2 regions of the Kitasatospora sp. NPDC023385 genome follow, and region 2 is predicted to be linked to the other one. Evidence: riboswitches for the same ligand, from Rfam matches in the RefSeq annotation. Region 2 holds a riboswitch; the other holds the start of a gene.

Region 1 (4,791 bases), on a different contig from region 2:
CCGGTTGACCGATCCGTGCGCGTGCCCGGTTTCTACTGCTGTTGCTGTCGCCACGACGGACATTATGTCGGTCCCTTATTCCGTCTTCACGTCGGGGGGTGTCCCTCGGAGTGTCCGGTGCGTGCGGTATGCCCGCTTGGGGGGCGGCGGGGCGCCCGTACGGGGGCTGAGCAGCGGCGTGTCCCTTTTCTGACGGTTCCTCGGAGCGGCCGGTGACCCCGTTGCCCGGCGGGTCGTTGCACGGTCGGAGCAGCCCTGGGCGGTAGGAGGGGGCGCCCGGGTCGGCCGTACGGGTGGACCGGGCCGGTCCGGGTGACGGGCCGTCCTCCGGGCGGGCGAGCCCCGGGCGCGGCGGCTTGAGGAGGAAGGTGCGCGAGGGGCACTCGGCGCGGGGTGATCGGGAGTAGCATCCGGGTCAGGCGAACGTGGTCCGGATCACACTTGAGGGAGCAGGGTCCATGGCGTACACGACCGACGAGACGCTCACCGTCCTCGTCTACAGCGATGACCGAAACACCCGTGAGCAGGTGCTGACGGCGCTCGGCCGCCGGCCCGCCGAGGATCTTCCGGAGCTGTCCTACCTGGAGTGCGCGACCACCCCCGCGGTGCTCAAGGCGCTGGAGAAGGGCGGGGTGGACCTCTGCGTGCTGGACGGCGAGGCGGTGCCGGCCGGCGGACTGGGGCTCGGGCGCCAGCTCAAGGACGAGATCTACGGCTGCCCGCCCGTGCTGGTGCTGATCGGCCGGCCGCAGGACTCCTGGCTCGCCGCCTGGAGCCGGGCCGACGCCGCGATCTCCCACCCGGTGGAGCCGGTGGCGCTGGCCGGGGCCGTCGCCACCCTGCTGCGGGCGCGGCTGGCGAAGCGGGCTCCGGCCGCCCGCTGAGCGGCGGCGTCTCAGTAGTGGAGATGGCAAGGCCGTAGGCGCCCCGCCGCTCGATAGGCTGACTCCCATCCGTACGGACGTCCCCCGCACGGCGGGGGACCGACAACAGCTGGAGTCAGCCATGGTGAACGTGAACCCTGCGAACGGCGGTAGCGACCCCGCGCAGGTGGTCCGCTCCTGGCCGGACCTCCTGGCGGCGCTGTTGAAGGGGGAGGACCTCGACCGCTCGTCCACCGCGTGGGCGATGGACCGGATCATGAGCGGCGAGGCGTCCCCCGTCCAGGTGGCCGGCCTGATGATCGCGCTGCGGGCCAAGGGCGAGACGGTCGACGAGGTCACCGGCCTGGTGGACGCGATGTACCTGCACGCCGAGCCGCTGGACATCCCGGGCCCGGCGGTGGACATCGTCGGCACCGGCGGCGACCGGGCGAAGACCGTCAACATCTCCACCATGTCGGCGATCGTCGCGGCGGCGGCCGGCGCCAAGGTGGTCAAGCACGGCAACCGGGCCGCCTCCTCGTCCAGCGGCTCCTCGGACGTGCTGGAGAAGCTCGGCGTGGCGCTGGACCTGTCCTCCCGGCGGGTCGCCGAGGTGGCCGAGGAGGTCGGGCTCACCTTCTGCTTCGCGGCGAAGTTCCACCCCTCGATGCGGCACGCCGCCACCGCCCGGCGCGACCTCGGGGTGCCGACCGCCTTCAACATCCTCGGCCCGCTGACCAACCCGGCCAAGGTCACCGCGCACGCCGTCGGCTGCTTCGACACCCGGCTCGCCGGGCTGATCGCCGGGGTGCTCGCCCGGCGCGGCTCGACGGCGCTGGTCTTCCGCGGCGACGACGGGCTGGACGAACTGACCATCACCACCACCTCACAGGTGTGGGTGGTGCGCGACGGGACGGTCACCGAGACCTCCTTCGACCCACGGGACGTCGGCATCGGTCTGGTCGGCATCGAGACGCTGCGCGGCGGGGATCCCGCGTACAACGCGGAGGTCGCGCGCCGGCTGCTGGCCGGGGAGCGCGGGCCGGTGCGGGACGCCGTCCTGCTGAACACCGCGGCGGCGCTGGTCGCGCTCGACCTGGGCGACGCGCCGCTGACGGAGCAGCTCGCGACGGGCATGGCGCGGGCCTCGGCGGCCGTCGACTCCGGCGCCGCGCAGGAGCTGCTGCGGCGTTGGTCGGAGGCCACCAGCCGGAGCTGAAGCGGTAGTTGGGAGCCCGTGTCGGACGAGCCGGCGCGGGCTCCCGGCCTGTCCGGATGGTGGATGCCCGTTTGACCACCCGCCGGACGCGACCTAGAGTCTTCGGCAGGTCATGAGCGACAGCGCCAAGCCCCAGCTTGCTGTCCGGCAACCCTCCGTCCGTGGCGGGGTGCCCTGGGTGAGGACCGGGTCGCCACGGCAAGCCGTCCGTGCGACAAGCGCGGACGCCCGACGACTGACACTCCCGGGGGTCCATCACCCCGAAGGAGTGCATCCCCATGCCGGTCGCCACCGAAATCTGTGCCCCCCTCGCCGTCCTCGGCGCCGACGTCCAGGTCCCGCTCGCCAGCGGTGCGAAGGTCGGCTACGCGGCGCTCGACTACGCGGCCAGCGCGCCGGCGCTGCAGCGGGTGTGGGACGACGTCGCCGCGTACGCGCCGTACTACGGCAGCGTGCACCGCGGGGCCGGGTACCTCTCGCAGCTGTCCACCGACCTCTTCGAGCAGAGCCGCCGCACCGTCGCCGAGTTCCTCGACCTGCGCGAGGGCGACCAGGTGGTCTTCACCCGGGCCACCACCGACTCGCTCAACCTGCTGGCCGCCGCCGTCCCGGCCGGCACCCGGGTGTTCGCCTTCGAGACCGAGCACCACGCCTCCCTGCTGCCCTGGGCGCACGCCGGACTGGACGTCACCTACCTGCGGGCGCCGCGCTCGCGGGCCGAGGCGGTGGTGGCCCTGGACGCCGCGCTCGCCGAGGCGCCCGAGGGCCCCAAGCTGCTCTGCGTCACCGGCGCGTCCAACGTGACCGGCGAGCTGTGGCCGGTCGCCGAGCTGACCCGGACCGCGCACCGGCACGGCGCCCGGGTGGTGCTGGACGCCGCCCAGCTGGCCCCGCACCACCGGGTCTCGGTGCGCGAGCTGGACGTCGACTGGATCGCCTTCTCCGGCCACAAGATCTACGCGCCGTTCGGCGCCGGGGTGCTGGCCGGCCGGGCGGACTGGCTGGACGCGGCCGAGCCGTACCTGGCCGGCGGCGGGGCGACCCGGACGGTGGCCCGGGAGACGGACGGCTCGGTGGCCGTGCAGTGGCACACCGGCCCGGCCCGGCACGAGGCCGGTTCGCCGAACGTCATCGGCGCGTACGCGATCGCCTCGGCCTGCCGGGCGCTGAGCGAGGCCGGCTTCGACGCCCTGGAGGCCCGGGAGCGGCAGCTGATCGCCCGGCTGACGGCGGGGCTGGCGGAGATCCCGCAGGTCAAGGTGCTGAACCTGTTCGGCTCCGACTCGGCGCGGGTGGGCGTGCTGTCCTTCGTCGTCCAGGGCTGGAACAGCTCGCACTTCTCGGCCGCGCTGTCCGCCGAGTACGGCATCGGCGTGCGCGACGGCCTCTTCTGCGCCCACCCGCTGGTGCGCACCCTGCTCGGGGACGAGGACGTGGCGGTCTCGGAGTGCGGCGCGCCGGAGCCCTCGCTGCCGGGCGAGCGCAGCCTGAACGCGATCCGGGTGAGCTTCGGCGCCGGGACGCCGGACGAGCACATCGACCGCTTCCTGACCGCCGTGCGCGAGCTGGTCACCGACGGCGCGTCGTGGAACTACCGCAACGAGGGCGGGCGTTGCGTCGTCGACACCCGGCGCGACGGCTGAGCGCCGGCTACTCGTCCAGGCCGAGGGCGAAGGCGGCTTCCAGGTCGTGCTGGGAGTAGGTGCGGAAGGCGATCTGGGTCTCGGTGTGGGCCACGCCCGGGACCTTGTTGACCCGGCCCGGGATGACGTCGGCCAGGTCGTCGTGATGGCGCACCCGGACCATCGCCACCAGGTCGTAGCCGCCCGTCACCGAGTACACCTCGCTGACGCCCTCGATCGCGGCGATGGCCTCGGCGATCTCCGGGATGCGGTCGACACTGGTCTTGATCAGGACGATGGCGGTGATCACTGTGCGGGCTCCTTTGTGGGGTGCGGCCAGCGTATCGGGCGTCAGCCGGGTCGTCGCGAGGGGTGGCGGGCCAGGGTGCAGGCGTAGAGGAAGCCGGCCGAGAAGCCGATCACGTGGACCAGGTAGGCCACCCCCGGGCCCGCCGAGTGCACCGACCACCACTGCAGGGCGAACCAGAGGCCGAGCACCAGCCAGGCCGGGAAGCGCAGCGGCAGGAAGAACAGCAGCGGGACGAGCGTGGTCACCCGGGAACGCGGGTGGAAGCGCAGGTAGGCGCCGAGGACGGCGGAGATCGCGCCGGAGGCCCCGATCAGCACCCGGGTGGAATCCGGCGAGTGCGCCTCGGCGAGCGCGAAGCCGTACGTCGCCAGGCTGCCGGCGGCCAGGTAGAAGACGGCGTACCGGGCCCGGCCCAGCCGCTGTTCGACGGTGGGGCCGAAGACGTGGAGGAAGAGCAGGTTGCCGAGCAGGTGCAGCCAGCCGGCGTGCAGGAAGAGGCCGCTGAGCGCGGACAGCGCCGGGTGCTTGCCCGGGGTCGGGGCGGCCGGGCAGCCGGGGACCGGGTCGGGCGCCTCGGCCAGCTGTTCGGAGGTCAGCGGCCGTCCGGTCAGGAGTTCGGCCGGGACGGCGCCCCAGCGCTGCTCGTACCGTTGCTCCGCGCAGACCCGGGCCTGACCGGTGCCGTACAGGGGGTTGAGCCCGGCGGCCGGGCCGATCAGGAAGACCAGGGTGTTGACCGCGATCAGGGCGTAGGTGACCGCCGGGGCGGGCGGCTGC
Region 2 (4,791 bases):
GTTGCGGGCGCCGGTGGAGGAGTTGGCGGCCGAGCACGGGCTGGTGGTGGAGCCCGGGCGGCTGGTGCTGGAGCTGCGGCCGCCGGGGGTGGACAAGGGCGCGGCGCTGACCGGGTTCCTGCGCGAGCGGGGGGCCCGGTCGGTGTTGTACGCCGGGGACGACCTGGGGGACGTGGCGGCCTTCGCGGCGGTGGAGAAGTTGCGGGGCGAGGGCGTGGCCGGGCTGTTGGTGTGCAGCGGGGCGGTCGGGGACGCGCCCGTGCGCGAACTCGCCGACCGGGCGGACCTGGTGGTCCCGGGCCCGGCCGGCGTGGTGGAGCTGCTGGAGTCGTTGGGGGCGGCCCTCACTGGGAGTTGAGCGGCGCCAGCGCGTTGAGCTGGTCGAGGAACCACTGCTGCGGGGGCAGCGCGGTGGCCGCCGCCGCGAGGCGTTTGGTGCGGTCGGCGCGCTCCTCCGCCGGCATGGTGAGGGCGTCGTGGAGGGCGTCCGCGGTGGCGATGACGTCGTACGGGTTGACGCTCAGGGCGTCCCCGGCCAGCTCCGCGTGGGCGCCGGCCTCACGGGAGAGGACCAGGGCGCAGCCGTCGTCGGAGACCACGGGCACCTCCTTGGCCACCAGGTTCATGCCGTCCCGGATCGGGTTGACCAGGGCCACGTCGGCCAGTCGGTAGGCGGCGAGGGAGCGCGGGAAGTCGTCGTCGACGTGCAGGATCAGGGGCTGCCAGGCGGGGGTGGCGAACTCGGCGTCGATCTCGTCGGCGAGCCGCCGGACGGCGGCGGTGTACTCCCGGTACTCGGCCAGGTCGGTGCGGGACGGGTAGGCGAAGGCGATGTGGACCACCCGGTCGTGCCATTCGGGGCGGGTGCGGAGCAGGTGCCGGTAGGCCAGGAGGCCGCGGACGATGTTCTTGCTCAGCTCGGTGCGGTCGACCCGGACGATGGTGCGGCGGTCGCCGACGGCCGTGCGCAGGGCGGCGAGGCGCTGGTCGACGTCGGGGCGGTGGGAGCGCTCGCGCAGGAAGTCGGCGTCGGCGCCGAGGGCGTGCACGCCGAGCCTGGTGGTGCGGCCGTCGAGGGTGACGGTCAGCGCGTCGTGGTCGACGGTGGCGCCGAGGAGGTCCGCGCAGCAGGCGGCGAAGGCGCGGGCCCAGCGCTCGGTGAGGAAGCCGGCCCGGTCGGCGCCCAGGATGCCGGTGAGGACGGCGCGGCCGACGTCGTCGGGCAGCAGCCGGTAGTACTCGGGCGGGGCCCAGGGGGTGTGCGAGAAGTGGCCGATCCGCAGGTCGGGGCGGGCTCGGCGGAGCAGGGCCGGGGTGAGGGACAGGTGGTAGTCCTGCACGAGGACGGCGGCGCCCGGGGCGGCTTCGGCGGCCAGGGCTTCGGCGAAGGCGGCGTTGTAGGCCTGGTACGCGGCCCACTCGGTGCGGAACTCGGCGTCGAAGGCGGGTGCGGTGGGGGTCGCGTAGAGCAGGTGGTGGACGAACCAGAGGGTGGAGTTGGCGACGCCGTTGTAGGCGCGGGCGAAGGTCTCCGGGTCGATGTCCAGCATTCGGACGGCCTGTCCGCCGACGTCGTGGCCGGCCAGGTCCAGGCGCCCCTCGGGGGCCCCCCTGGCGGCTCTGCGGTCGGCGTCGCCGAGGGCCGCGCAGACCCAGACGGCGTTCGGGTCGTCGATCGCGGAGAGGCCGGAGACCAGGCCGCCGCCGCCGCGTCGGAGGGTCAGCGTGCCGTCGTCGGCGGTGCTGAACGACACCGGTCCCCGGTTGGATGCCACCAGGACGGGGGCGGTGCCGGTCGCACTCGAACGTTCGGTCGTGAGATCGCCCATGGTTGGGATGTTGCCGGAGGCCAGGGGTGGCAAACCCCTCAGTGCCGGGTCGCGTATTCGGGGACGGTGTGCATCGGGGGGCGTTCCAGGGCGGTGATCGGGGAGGTGCGCGGGGTGAAGATGGGGGCCCCGCCGGCCGGAGCCGGGGGGAGGGCTTCCGGGTTGCGGGCGAACTGGGTGAGGTACGGGTGCACCAGGTCGGCGGAGGCCTTGAGCCGGTGGGTGCGGTCGAGGCGTTCGAGGGCGGTGCGGTAGATGGTGGCGGCCATCCGGCCGAGGGCCTGGCCGTCCTGGTGGCGGTGGTGCCGGACGCCGACGTCCACCTGCGCCAGGGCGTCCAGGCCGACCAGCTCCAACGCGTCGACCAGCAGGCCGAGTTCGACCCCGTAGCCGGTGGGGAAGGGCAGCCGTTCGAGCAGCGAGCGGCGGGCCGCGTACTCGCCGCCGAGGGGCTGGACAAAGCCGGCGAGCTCCGGCCAGTGGAGGTTGAGCAGGGGGCGGGCGACGAGTTCGGTGACCCGGCCGCCGCCGGCCGGGACGACGGCGCCGGACTCGGTTTCGAGCGGGCGGTCGTACATGGCCTTCACCAGCTGGATGGACTCGTCGGTCAGCAGCGGGCCGACGATGCCGGAGACGAAGGCCGGGTCGAACTCGCGCAGGTCCGCGTCCACGAAGCAGACGATGTCGCCGTGGGTGACCAGCAGCGAGCGCCACAGCACCTCGCCCTTGCCGGGGGCGGCGGGCAGCCGGGGCAGGATGGCGTCGCGGTGCTCGACCCGGGCGCCCGCCTCGGCGGCGACGGCGGCGGTGGCGTCGCGGGAGCCGGAGTCGACCACGACGAGTTCGTCGACGAGCGGGAGGCGCTCCATCAGCTCCCGGCGGACGGTGCGGACGATGCCGCCGACGGTGGCCTCCTCGTCCAGGGCGGGCAGGACGACGCTGACGGTGCGGCCGGTCCGTTCCTTGGCCGCCAGGAGGTCCTCGACCGGCCGGTCGGCCGCGCTCCAGGAGCGGCGGCGCAGCCAGGACGCCGCCTGCGGCAGGAGCTCGGGGGTCGGTTCGGCGGGCACGGAAGTCTCCTCGGCGGGGTCGGGTGGGACGGCTCATCTCGCGTGGCGGACGGTCCCGTTCGGGTTTGACGCCTTCGGATACAGTCTTCGTACAGCGGCCGGACCTTTGCACGCCGGGGTCACCGCTGAGCGCCACCACAATTTCACAAGCTCATCCAGAGGGACTGAGGGAACGGCCCGTTGACGTCCCGGCAACCTTCTCGCCTGACTGTCCTCGACAGGACCCGGCGGGACAGGTGCCAATTCCGGCCTGTGGCGCGACCGCGCCGCGGGGAAGATGAGGAGAGAGGCCTCCGCCACCATGGCTATCACCGTGACGACCCCTTCCGGTGCCGCACCTGCCGCCGTCGATCTCGGCCCCGCCACCGCGCTGTCCTGTCGGGAGTGCGGAACCCGCTTCCCGCTCGGCCCCAGCTTCGCCTGCGTGGAGTGTTTCGGCCCGCTGGAGATCGCCTACGAGTTCGGCAGCGAGAGCGCCGAGGAACTGCGCAAGCGGATCGAGGCCGGCCCGGCGTCCGTCTGGCGCTACGCGCCGCTGCTGCCCGTCCCGGCCGACGTGGCGTCCAAGCCCAACCTGAACCCGGGGTGGACCCCGCTGGTGAAGGCGGACAACCTGGGCCGGGAGCTCGGCTTCACCGCCCAGCTGCACATCAAGGACGACTCCGGGAACCCGACGCACTCCTTCAAGGACCGTGTGGTGGCCTGCGCCATCGAGGCGGCCCGGGCGTTCGGGTACACGACGCTGTCCTGCTCGTCGACCGGCAACCTGGCCGGCGCGGTGGGTGCGGCGGCCGCCCGGGCCGGGCTGCGCTCCTGCGTGTTCATCCCGCACGACCTGGAGCAGGGCAAGGTCGTCATGGCCGGGGTGTACGGCGGCGAGCTGGTCGGCATCGAGGGCACCTACGACGACGTGAACCGCTTCTGCTCGGAGCTGATCGGCGACCCGGCCGGCGAGGGCTGGGGCTTCGTCAACGTCAACCTGCGGCCGTACTACGGCGAGGGCTCCAAGACGCTGGCGTACGAGATCTGCGAGCAGCTCGGCTGGCGGCTGCCGGAACAGATCGTGATCCCGATCGCCTCGGGCTCGCAGCTGACGAAGATCGACAAGGGGCTGCAGGAGCTGATCAAGCTCGGCCTGGTCGAGGACCGGCCGTACCGGATCTTCGGGGCCCAGGCGGAGGGCTGCTCGCCGGTGTCGGCCGCCTACAAGGCCGGCCGGGACGTGATCAGGCCGGTCAAGCCGAACACCATCGCCAAGTCGCTGGCGATCGGCAACCCGGCCGACGGCCCGTACGTGCTGGACATCGCCCGCCGCACCGGCGGCGCCGTGGAGGACGTCACGGACGCTGAGGTCGTGGCGGCGATCCGGCTGCTGGCGCGGACCGAGGGCATCTTCGCCGAGACCGCGGGCGGCGTGACCGTCGGCGTGCTGAAGAAGCTGGTCGAGACCGGGCAGCTGGATCCGGCCAAGGAGACCGTCGCGATCAACACCGGCGACGGCCTGAAGACCCTGGACGCCGTCTCCGACGCCGGGATGTCCGCCGTCATCCGCCCGACGCTGGACTCGTTCCGCGCCGCCGGCCTCGCGTCCGCCTGAACCTCCCCACCCCGCAAGGCCGCACCCCCGCTAGGCCGCACACCGCTAGGCCGCACCCCGCTAGGAGAGCCATGAGCGCCAACGTCCGCATCCCCACCATCCTGCGCACCTACACCGGCGGAGCCGCCGAGGTGACCGCCGAGGGCGCCACCCTGGCCGAGGTCATCGCCGACCTGGAGAAGAACCACCCGGGCATCTCGGCCCGCGTGCTGGACGACACCGGCAAGCTGCGCCGCTTCGTGAACGTCTACGTGAACGACGACGACGTGCGCTTCGCCGAGGGCCTGGCCACCGA

The links. A riboswitch is a leader RNA that binds a small molecule or an ion and turns the genes downstream of it on or off. The one in region 2 is predicted to bind S-adenosylmethionine.
Region 1: it holds a riboswitch for S-adenosylmethionine, as region 2 does, so the genes downstream of both, AC0B61_RS19950 (aminotransferase class V-fold PLP-dependent enzyme) here and thrC (threonine synthase) in region 2, are expected to answer to the same signal.

What each region holds. Positions count from the first base shown of each region.
Region 1 is NZ_JBVOOL010000012.1:56,514-61,304, forward strand. Features, by position in the region: gene ctaE (aa3-type cytochrome oxidase subunit III) at 1-63, opposite strand, end outside; gene AC0B61_RS19940 (response regulator) at 459-884, shown strand; gene trpD (anthranilate phosphoribosyltransferase) at 1,006-2,082, shown strand; SAM riboswitch class IV at 2,191-2,309, shown strand; gene AC0B61_RS19950 (aminotransferase class V-fold PLP-dependent enzyme) at 2,361-3,725, shown strand; gene AC0B61_RS19955 (Lrp/AsnC family transcriptional regulator) at 3,733-4,014, opposite strand; gene AC0B61_RS19960 (rhomboid family intramembrane serine protease) at 4,056-4,791, opposite strand, start outside.
Region 2 is NZ_JBVOOL010000003.1:480,117-484,907, reverse strand. Features, by position in the region: gene otsB (trehalose-phosphatase) at 1-358, shown strand, start outside; gene AC0B61_RS08185 (alpha,alpha-trehalose-phosphate synthase (UDP-forming)) at 345-1,829, opposite strand; gene AC0B61_RS08180 (glucosyl-3-phosphoglycerate synthase) at 1,868-2,899, opposite strand; SAM riboswitch class I at 3,048-3,183, shown strand; gene thrC (threonine synthase) at 3,201-4,496, shown strand; gene AC0B61_RS08170 (ubiquitin-like small modifier protein 1) at 4,568-4,791, shown strand, end outside.